DNA from 3 places in the Pseudodesulfovibrio profundus genome. Region 2 is predicted to be linked to each of the others. Evidence: riboswitches for the same ligand, from Rfam matches in the RefSeq annotation. Region 2 holds a riboswitch; each other region holds the start of a gene.

Region 1 (3,279 bases), 1.7 Mb from region 2:
GGTTTTTTTCAACTATTTTTCGTTTGTATTCCAGAGACTCGCTTGCCAGTTGGGCATACTCGGTTATCAGGTCAAAGAAGTCTTCTTCATTATGAGCAAGGTATGCAAGTTTGGACAGGTTCAGGGTAACGACGCCGATAGATCCAGTCAGATCGCCTGCTCCAAACAGCCCTCCAGTCTTTTTACGAATCTCACGCAGGTCCATCTGCAAACGGCAGCACATGGAGCGAACATCCTCAGGGTTGAGGTCCGAGTTGATGAAGTTCTGGAAGTAGGGGGCACCGTATTTTGCAGTCATTTTGAGCAGCAGCTTCCCTTCTTCGGATTCCCAGGGGAAGTCTTCGGTCACGTTGTACGTGGGGATGGGGAAGGAGAAAATGCGTCCGTCAGCATCGCCTTCGAGCATTACTTCGAGGAAAGCCCGATTGATCATGGCCATCTCTTCCCCGTATTCGCCATAAGTGGAGTCCTGCAATTGACCGCCAATAATGACAGCCTCCTTGGCGATATGGGCCGGAGGCACGACATCGAAGGTGAAGTTGGTGAATGGACTTTGCCCTCCCCAACGTGACGTGGCATTGAGGTTGTGGAGCAATTTCTGAATCTGTTGTTTTACGCTGGCATAGTCGAGGCTGTCGTACCTGATGAATGGGGCCAGATAGGTGTCGACATTGTTAAATGCCTGAGCGCCTGCCCATTCATTTTGGAGGGTTCCGAGGAAATTAACGATCTGGCCGCAGGCCGCGTCAAAGTGCTTGGCCGGAGTGGAGGAGCACCTGTCGCGCAAATTAAATCCTTCCAACAGAAGGTCGCGCAGGCTCCAGCCGGAGCAATAGCCTGCCAGACCGAAGGAAAGATCGTGGATGTGGAAGTAGCCGTGATTATGGGCCATTCGCACTTCCTCCGGATACTTTTCCAGCATGTATCGAGCTTGGACTGATCCAGCCATATGCAGGATCAATCCCTGATAGGAGTGAACCATGTTGGAGTTTTCGCTGACGCGCCAGTCGATGTTATCGAGGTAGCTTTCAGTTATTCCTGAGATGTCCAGATAGGCATCGTTTTGAGATCTCAGTTCCCTGCGTTTCTCGCGGTAGATGATGTAGCGTTCTGCGACTTTGTACAACCGGGCCTCCATGAGAACCTGTTGCACCGTGTCTTGGACTTGTTCCTGCTCAGGGACATCGATGTCTGCGAGCTTCTTCTCAACTTTTCCGGCCAGGCGGTCAGCTAAAAGCGGGTCCTTGATGCCGCTGCCTTTGAGGGCTTTGAAAATGGCGTTACCAATACGTTTGGTTGACCACGTTTCGATGCATCCATCACGTTTTTGAATTTGAATAGGCATAAGAATCTCTTGCAAACAGCAGAGTGCGGATGGTTTCCAGTGCAGGCCAATGGCCTGAAGCTGAAACTGTTTGCTCGGTTGCCAATAGTGAACTCAGCAGCAGAACCACTGAAAACCTGGCAACAGTTGGAGAGTGAGTCCGTTCATGTCCGTGTGCAATCTCCGCGGATCGCATTCGGCAAGAAACGCTTCAGGTAGGTCTTCTGGCTTTCCTCGTCTGCTCCGCCTTCCCGCCTTGCGGCAGTGGCTAGTTGGAGTCAGAACTTCAAGTGAGGATTACAGCGGCGGGACCGCTCCGGATTCGCACCGGATTCCCTGTTATGGCCTTGGCGGCCACCTGAAGGACATCGTGATGAATAAAAACTATCGCAAGGCAGTGGATAGGGCAAGGGGGAATGCTAATTGAGTTCAAACCGAAAGGGGATGGTTATCCGGCTCGATATCGGACGGCCTTGGTGGAGGGCTGGGCGAAATTTCCAATGCTTCAAGGCGGTACATGCGCACTTGTCGAAAATACCTTCGGGCGACGATTTAATAATAATTGGGTCCGCTACAGATCCGTCGATGTTGACGATGCAAGAAATAACGACTTTACCGGTAATACTGCGCTGTCGGGCGCGACGTGGATACTCTGGGCGTACTTGATGGATCGCCACGGGAATTGTATTCGTTTTACCTATCCCGTCTCTTTTATGTCCATGACCAAATCCTCCTTGTCCGTGAGGTATCCCATTGGGATCACTCTCAGTGAGGCCTCTTTCTGCGGTCATGCTGTTTCCATTATCTGTCCATTTTTGAAGGGCATCGGTTTGGCTGATTGTTGATCCTGCATGCAAAGAAATATTGTCCGGAGACTTTCTTTTGGATTGATTGGATTCTCCAGTGTTTTGTTTTGAGGCTTTTTCTTTGAGTGCACTATGTTTGTTGCGCGGTTTTGGAGAAGTTATGAGCCCTTTGCTTGTCTTTTCGGCATTGGCAATCCCTGTCCCTCCCATTCCGGAAGTGCCTAGAAGCGTTACCTCATAGGTACTCCATGTCGTTGAGCGAACTTCGGCTTTTGTGGATGAAAAACCGATAAAGGCACCAAGTGACAGGTGGAGTATGATCGACGAAAACAAGAAGTACTTCAGCATAGTAGAGTCAAATGGCTTGACAGTCAGTTGAATTATTGAATAAGTGTTCTGCTTTGTTGGGCTCTAATACATTCATATGTTCGAGTCCATGGTTAACTATAGTTACCTTTCGGGTCCCTGCTCAGCAGGGATAATTGGGAAGTTCGGTGAGAAACCGACGCTGGCCCGCAACCGTGAGAGGGGACGAAAACCGCATAATGCCACTGGGGATATCCTGGGAAGGCGCGGTGAGTAGGTCGATCCTCGAGCCGGGAGACCAGCCCTTAAGGTGGATTTTGTAGGCTTCGAGGCAAAGCCTGGGATCACGATCCGCCGTGCACGCTGTGCTGGCTGGTGCTCTATTCCCTATTTCCCCCCTCGAAGCCTCCTGTAACGCTACAACAGGAGGTTTTATTATGAGTGTCGTAGCTCTGCTGCTGGCATTTTGTTTATTCATCCCAACTGCCTGGGCCGCCGAGTCCAGAGTTGATCCATCTTCGGGAGTTCTTCCCGAAGTGGTGGTCACTGCAACCTCTGTTCCTACCCCGAGCAAAGAGGTTCCGGTTCATGTCCAGATTGTCACATCGGAAGAAATCAAAAACACTGACGCCAAGGATGTTTCAGACGTTCTGGCAAAGTTTGTTCCCGGACACTTTCACAAGTATGGGGCAGATTACTCTTCTGTGGGGCTTCGTGGATTTAGAAGTAACAGTATGGCCGGTACGGATCTAAAGAGTAAAACATTGATCCTTATAGACGGCATGCGAGCTGGAACTGGGCGTGTCAGCGTGCTTCCGGTGGATAATGTGGATCGTATCGAAA
Region 2 (3,279 bases):
GGGCAGGAGGAAGCGGTTGTCCGGGCCGATGATGAATCGCATGAGGTGGGGGATGATGAGTCCGACAAAGCCGATAACACCGGATATGGCAACACAGATGGCGCTGACCAGTGAGGCGGTGAGCAGCAGGGTTAACCGAATGCGGGGAGTCTCGACCCCAAGGCTTGCCGCTGTCCGACTGCCAAGGCTCATGAGGTTGAGATCACGCGCATAATACAGACAGATGAGAAAAGCACAGAGGGCGGCGATGCCGGTTAGGCTGGCGTCGAACCATGTTCGGGAACTGAAACTGCCCATGAGCCAGAACACAATGGCGGCCACCCGTTCATCGGCCAGGTATTTGATGAAGCTTATGGCAGCCGAAAGGATCGCGGAAACGATGACGCCGGAAAGGATGAGGTTGGCAGGAGCCAACTCACTGTCACGGCCTGACATGGCAATGACCGCGAACAGTGTGGCTGTTGCACCGATAAAAGCCATGACGCACAGGGTGGTCGGTCCCAGAAACGATAAGCCCAGCAGCAACGACAGGGCCGCTCCGAAGGCCGCTCCTGATGAAACACCGAGGGTAAATGGGTCAGCCAGAGGATTGAGCAGCAGTCCCTGAAAGACAGTGCCAGCCATGGCAAGACCGAAGCCCACGAAAATGGATGTGAGTATGCGCGGCAGCCTTACGTCGATGACGATGCTTTGATGCAAGGGGTCAACCGAGCCTGCCGTCCCCAGCAGGCCATGCCAGATGGAAGCGACAACATCCGTTGCGCTGATGGCGATGAATCCCATACCAGTTGCCACGATTGCAGTAAGCAAAAGTGCTGCTGCAAGCGAGGTGATGACCAGAGTGGCGCGGGATGAGCTGTGAAGGACGGCAGGCATGTTGGTATTACGGCAGCATGTGCGTTTGCGAGAGAGCGTCCTTGAGATGATCCACATACATTTGTGCGAATGCATCCACAGAGCCAAGCCCACGAAGTTCGGTCTTCACGTTGAATCCGGCTTTGGTCAGCATGACCTTCCAGGAATCATCCTCATCACCAGCCATGTCGTTGGAGGCGTGATCACCGGCTACAACCATGAAAGGTTTCATGAGAACATTCTTCTTGCCCGAGGCTTTCAGCGCGGCCAGCAGGTCGTTGAAGTTTGGAAATCCTTCCACGCATCCGACAAATACTGGATACCCATGGACTGCCTGCATCTCACGCTGGAATTCTGCATAAATGCCTGTTGAGTAAAAGTCGTTGCCATGCCCCATGTAAACGAGCGCCGCATTGTTTGCTTTGGCATCCTCGACATCGTGGGCCAGGGCATCAACCGCGGTCCGTATGTCATCCATATACGGATATTTGTCTCCCGGCATACCGAGGGCAGGGCGTCCAAGACGCAGGGAGGTGAAGGGCTGCCATTTGGCTTTTACCGTCTTGATGGAACGAAGCCCCACCATGACAGCCTTGAGATCGGCAAATTCTTCACCGGCGAAGATATGCAGTGGTTGAACTGCGATATCCTTGTACCCTGCATCCTGCAGGAGCCCCAGAGTGGCCAAGGGGCTTTTGACGTAAAGGATATCTTCAGGAATGGAAGGATTCTCTTTGAGCCACTGCTCATTGGACTGGCGCTTTTGCCAGATGCCACGGATGATATCGGACGTAAAAGCGAGGCGGATGTGAATGTCGGGAAACTCCGCAGCAACTTTGTTCCGAATGTTGAGGATGGATTCAAGCGTCTTTGGATACGATGTGCCAAAGGCCGCCAAAACAATCGCTTTTTTGGCGGGTTCGCTTACGTGATGCCCGGCCTTTGCTGGCAAGGTGGTCACAAGGCAGAAAAAGATAAGGAGCGCCGGTACAAGTGTACGGCGGGTCAATAGGGTCATGGTTCCTCCAAAAGGAGGGCTGTTTACAGGGCAAAAAAATATTCCCCTCCCTCACCATATTCTGAGGAAGGGGAACCGTTTTTTCCCTTCGTATACCTGTGGCGGCAAGCCCACGTACCACCGAGGCAAACCAATATCGTTTTCAGGCAGGTCTTCCGGCTGGCTCCTCCTGTTTTCGCCTTCCCGACCGGTGGTCAGTGGCATAATGAAAACAGTTCGGCAGAGCGTCACGGCGGCGGGTCCGCTCCCGATTTACACGGGATTCCCTATCAAGTCCGTCAGGACACCTGAAGCTGAGCTAATAGGCTGGTCGTCCAGTCTCTGTCAAGGTCGTCTAACTGGAGGTGTTGATGCGATCCTGAAAATTCTGGAGCATCTCTTCAGTGTCGATGACCAGTGCATCGGATTCACCCATCATTCCGTAGCCCAGAATGGGGACATGGAAAATCTCTTCTACCGGAACGGTGAAGCCGGTGATAACGACCTGCTGCTGGCGAAGCACTTCATCAACCAGAATGGCAGCCTTGTATTCTCCCACTCGAACGACGATGGCCTGCGCCATTTCAATGTCGTCCACTTCGGGTGTTATGCCGAGAAGATCGCCAAGTCTGAGCAGGGAGTGGACTTCGCCTCGAACGTCAACAGTTTCGCGACCATCCGGCAGTTCGACGACCTCGTTGTGGCGAGGCATGTAGATTTCCATGACGTCACGACTGGGAACGATGTAGACCTCTCCGCCGACCTTGCAGACCAGGGCGTCGACAATGCCTTCGTTGGCCGAGCGGTCGAGGGGGATGGATATGGTGAACGATGCGCCGTGGCCCAGGTCGCTTTCGATGGTCACATCACCATCAAGAGTGACACGAATGGCGTTGACGACCGCATCCATGCCGACACCGCGACCGGAAACGTCGGTAATTTTTTCTGCCGTTGAAAAGCCTGACTGGAGGACGAATTGAAGAATTTCGTTCTTTTCGTACTCTTCCGATGGATCGGCCAGCCCCTTCTCAATCGCCTTGTTCAGAATGCGGTCGGGATCAAGCCCGCGACCGTCATCCTTGACCTGAATGTATGCGTTGTCGCCCTTGCGCCATGCGGCGAGAGTGACATTGCCGACTTCGGGCTTGCTGGTTTCCTTACGCTCTTCCGGTGTCTCCAAACCGTGGTCGACTGCATTGCGCAGCAGGTGAACCAGTGGTTCGTTGAGGCTTTCGACAATGGTCTTGTCGAGGGGGAGTTCATCTCCCTTGACCGTGAAGTCAAGCTTCTTGCCGATCTTCTGGCTAAGGGATTTGACCAGGCGATGCATGGGCATGAAAATCTGCTTGAGCGGAACAAGCCGGATGGCATCAACTTCCTTCTGAAGCTGGCTGATGACATTGTCGAGTTCACGCAGCGAAGATGCC
Region 3 (3,279 bases), 1.1 Mb from region 2:
AGCTGATTCAGGGTGCGCTGCATGAGTCTGGAGCCTGAAGGGGAATCCACGCCTTTGCCAAGCAGGTTCATGCACGCTTCATGTCCACCAATCAGGCCAATGGTCGAGAAGTGACCTTTGAAGCCGTTTTTCAGGTAGCGCTTGGAGAACGGGAACATGCCTGCATCCAGGTTCTGCTGAACGACTTTACGCTTGAATTCCAGGGATTCGCTGGCAAGACGGGCATATTCTGTCACCAGATCAATGAAGTCCTCTTCATTGTGCGCAAGGTAAGCGAGCTTGGGCAGGTTCAGGGTGACAACGCCGACTGATCCGGTGAGGTCGCCAGCACCGAACAGGCCGCCGGTCTTCTTGCGGATTTCCCGAAGGTCCATCTGGAGGCGGCAGCACATTGAGCGCACATCTTCCGGGTTCAGGTCGGAATTGATGAAGTTCTGGAAGTAGGGTGCGCCGTATTTGGCGGTCATCTGAAGGAGCAGCTTGCCTTCCTCGGATTCCCAGGGGAAATCGTTGGTGACGTTGTACGTCGGGATGGGGAAGGAGAAGATGCGGCCGTCGGCATCGCCTTCGAGCATCACTTCGAGGAATGCCCGGTTGATCATGGCCATTTCTTCAGCGTACTCACCATAGGTCGAATCCTGCAACTGACCACCGATAATGACGGCTTCCTTGGCAATGTGCGCAGGCGGCACAAAGTCAAAAGTGAAGTTGGTGAACGGGCTTTGGCCGCCCCAACGGGAAGTTGCATTGAGATTGTGGAGCAGTTTCTGAACCTGTTGCTTGACATCATTGTATGTCAGGCCGTCATTGCGGACGAACGGAGCGAGGTAGGTGTCAACGTTGTTGAACGCCTGTGCTCCGGCCCATTCGTTTTGCAGCGTGCCGAGAAAGTTGACGATCTGACCGCAAGCGGAATCAAAGTGCTTTGCGGGCGTAGAAGAACAACGGTCGCGCAGGTTGAATCCTTCCAGAAGAAGGTCGCGCAGGCTCCAACCGGAGCAGTATCCAGCAAGGCCGAAAGAGAGATCGTGGATGTGGAAATAGCCGTGGGTATGGGCCATCCGCACTTCTTCCGGGTATTTTTCCAGCATGTAGCGTGCCTGAACGGCTCCGGCCATGTGCAGGATCAGTCCCTGGTAGGAGTGTACCATGTTGGAGTTTTCACTCACTCGCCAGTCGACGTTTTCGAGGTAGCTCTCCGTCACACCGGAAATGTCGAGAAATGCATCGTTTTGCGAACGGAGTTCACGTCTTTTTTCACGGTATATAATGAAGCGTTCAGCCACTTTGTACAAGCGGGCTTCCATCAGCACCTGTTGGACAGTGTCCTGAACAAGCTCCTGCTCGGGAATCTCCTGATTCTCCAGTTTTTGGGCAACTTTTCCAGCCAGGCGTTCGGCCAGAATCGGATCTTTGATTCCGCTGCCTTTCAGGGCTTTGAATATGGCGTCACCAATTCTTTTGGTGGACCATGTTTCGATACAACCGTCACGTTTCAGGATTTTGCTCGGCATATAATACTCTTTAGCAAGCAGGAAGCGCGGAAAAGCTGCAGACACGACTAACGTCGGCTGCAGTGGACTGCTTGCGCAATTACCGTAATTGACCGCACGGCAGGACCGCGAAATCTCGGCAATGGGTTATGGGTACGTTCTTTCAAGTCCGTATACGGTTTCCGCGAACCGGATTCGGCTAGAAACGCTTCAGGCAGGTCTTCTGGCTTTCCCCGTCTGATCCGTCTTCCCGCATGTGGCAGTGACGTCGTGGATCAGATTTCTATGGAGATAACAGCGGCGGGACCGCTCCGGATTCGCACCGGATTCCCTATTGTGGCTTCCCAGCCACCTGAAGGACATCGTGATGAAAGTGTAACTATCTGATGCATCGTTTGTACGCAAGGGGATTTGTGGTTTTTAGATGGTGTTGTCGTGTAAGTGCTCGATAAGTTGAACTTAGTTTGACTTTGAGGGAAAGTGCTCATGGTTTTTATTGTTTGCGAAATGTGTATAGAGTGCGGTGTCTGTTCAAAACAAAATGTAAATGTAGGAAGTACCAATGCAGATATGGGTTGATGCCGACGCGTGTCCCAACGTCATAAAGGAAGTTTTGTTCAAAGCTGCGGTTCGATGCGAAGTTGGGCTTACGCTGGTGGCCAACATTTCGCTGTCCGTGCCGTCCTCTCCGCTCATCAAGACCCTCCAGGTGTCGTCGGGCTTTAATGAAGCCGATAATGAAATCGCACGACTGGTCGAACCGGGCGATCTTGTGGTTACAGCCGATATCCCTCTGGCAGACGCCATCGTGGAAAAGGGTGCTGTTGGCCTGAATCCTCGCGGGGAGCTATATACGGAAGAAAACGTCAAAGGACTGCTGCGAATGCGCAATCTGATGGAAGAATTGCGAAGCGGAGGAGTGGCAACAGGCGGTCCGCCTCCCCTTGGGCCGAAAGAAAAACAGGAATTTACCAATCAATTAGATCGGTTCCTAACGCGAAGTCTGAGAAAAAACAGTTAATTTAATACGTTGTTAGATCAAAGCAAAAAGGGTTTATGGCAATGGCTATAAACCCTTGATTTTTAAGACTCGGATTCAGAGGGTATAAAATATGACGCCAGTGCAACGAAGATGGGATATAGCTCAATAAGTGCTTAAATAATAAGCGTTAAATCATAATCATTAAAACGGAAACGGGCCTAAGAAATGGCTAATGAGGATTGGTTTAGTAATTATGATTTACTCATAAGTGGCTTTTATAAATCCGACCAAAATAGTCAGAAATTTGTTGACATGGTCTTTGCTTCGATTTAGTTGCGACTGAAATTCGTTATCATTTTCAAGCAAACCGCAAGGAGCATATCGTGAAAAAACTTATTACCCTTTCTCTGACTGCACTATTGGTTGCAGCCTGGACCGTGTCCGCATTTGCCAGCGAGGTCGTTGTTTACTCTGCTCGGAAAGAACACCTTATCAAGCCTCTGTTTGAGGCATACACTGCCAAAACCGGTGTTGAGGTCAAGTACATAACCGGTAAGGCAGGGGCTTTGCTTGAGCGCATCAAGGCTGAAGGCGAAAACACACCCGCTGATCTTTTCATTACCGTTGATGCTGGTAATCTCTGGCACGCCGCAGAAGAGGGCGTTCTCCAGTCGTTGGATTCCACGGCTTTGAACAACAATATCCCCGCTCACCTGCGCGATCCGAAGAATCGTTGGGTAGGGTTGTCTGTCCGTGCTCGTACTATCGTTTACAACACGAACAAGGTGAAGCCTTCTGAACTAT

The links. A riboswitch is a leader RNA that binds a small molecule or an ion and turns the genes downstream of it on or off. The one in region 2 is predicted to bind cobalamin.
Region 1: linked by a shared signal. The riboswitch ahead of DPRO_RS07950 (ribonucleoside triphosphate reductase) and the one ahead of DPRO_RS19105 (sirohydrochlorin cobaltochelatase) in region 2 are both predicted to bind cobalamin.
Region 3: linked by a shared signal. The riboswitch ahead of DPRO_RS04940 (ribonucleoside triphosphate reductase) and the one ahead of DPRO_RS19105 (sirohydrochlorin cobaltochelatase) in region 2 are both predicted to bind cobalamin.

Annotation. Positions count from the first base shown of each region.
Region 1 covers NZ_LT907975.1:1,655,339-1,658,617, reverse strand. The annotation lists gene DPRO_RS07950 (ribonucleoside triphosphate reductase) at 1-1,345, opposite strand, end outside; cobalamin riboswitch at 1,522-1,701, opposite strand; gene DPRO_RS07945 (energy transducer TonB) at 1,744-2,478, opposite strand; cobalamin riboswitch at 2,573-2,757, shown strand; gene DPRO_RS07940 (TonB-dependent receptor plug domain-containing protein) at 2,874-3,279, shown strand, end outside.
Region 2 covers NZ_LT907975.1:4,079,226-4,082,504, forward strand. The annotation lists gene DPRO_RS19100 (FecCD family ABC transporter permease) at 1-876, opposite strand, end outside; gene DPRO_RS19105 (sirohydrochlorin cobaltochelatase) at 884-1,873, opposite strand; cobalamin riboswitch at 2,002-2,179, opposite strand; gene DPRO_RS19110 (chemotaxis protein CheA) at 2,208-3,279, opposite strand, start outside.
Region 3 covers NZ_LT907975.1:1,002,071-1,005,349, reverse strand. The annotation lists gene DPRO_RS04940 (ribonucleoside triphosphate reductase) at 1-1,514, opposite strand, end outside; cobalamin riboswitch at 1,690-1,864, opposite strand; gene DPRO_RS04935 (YaiI/YqxD family protein) at 2,056-2,514, shown strand; gene DPRO_RS04930 (extracellular solute-binding protein) at 2,859-3,279, shown strand, end outside.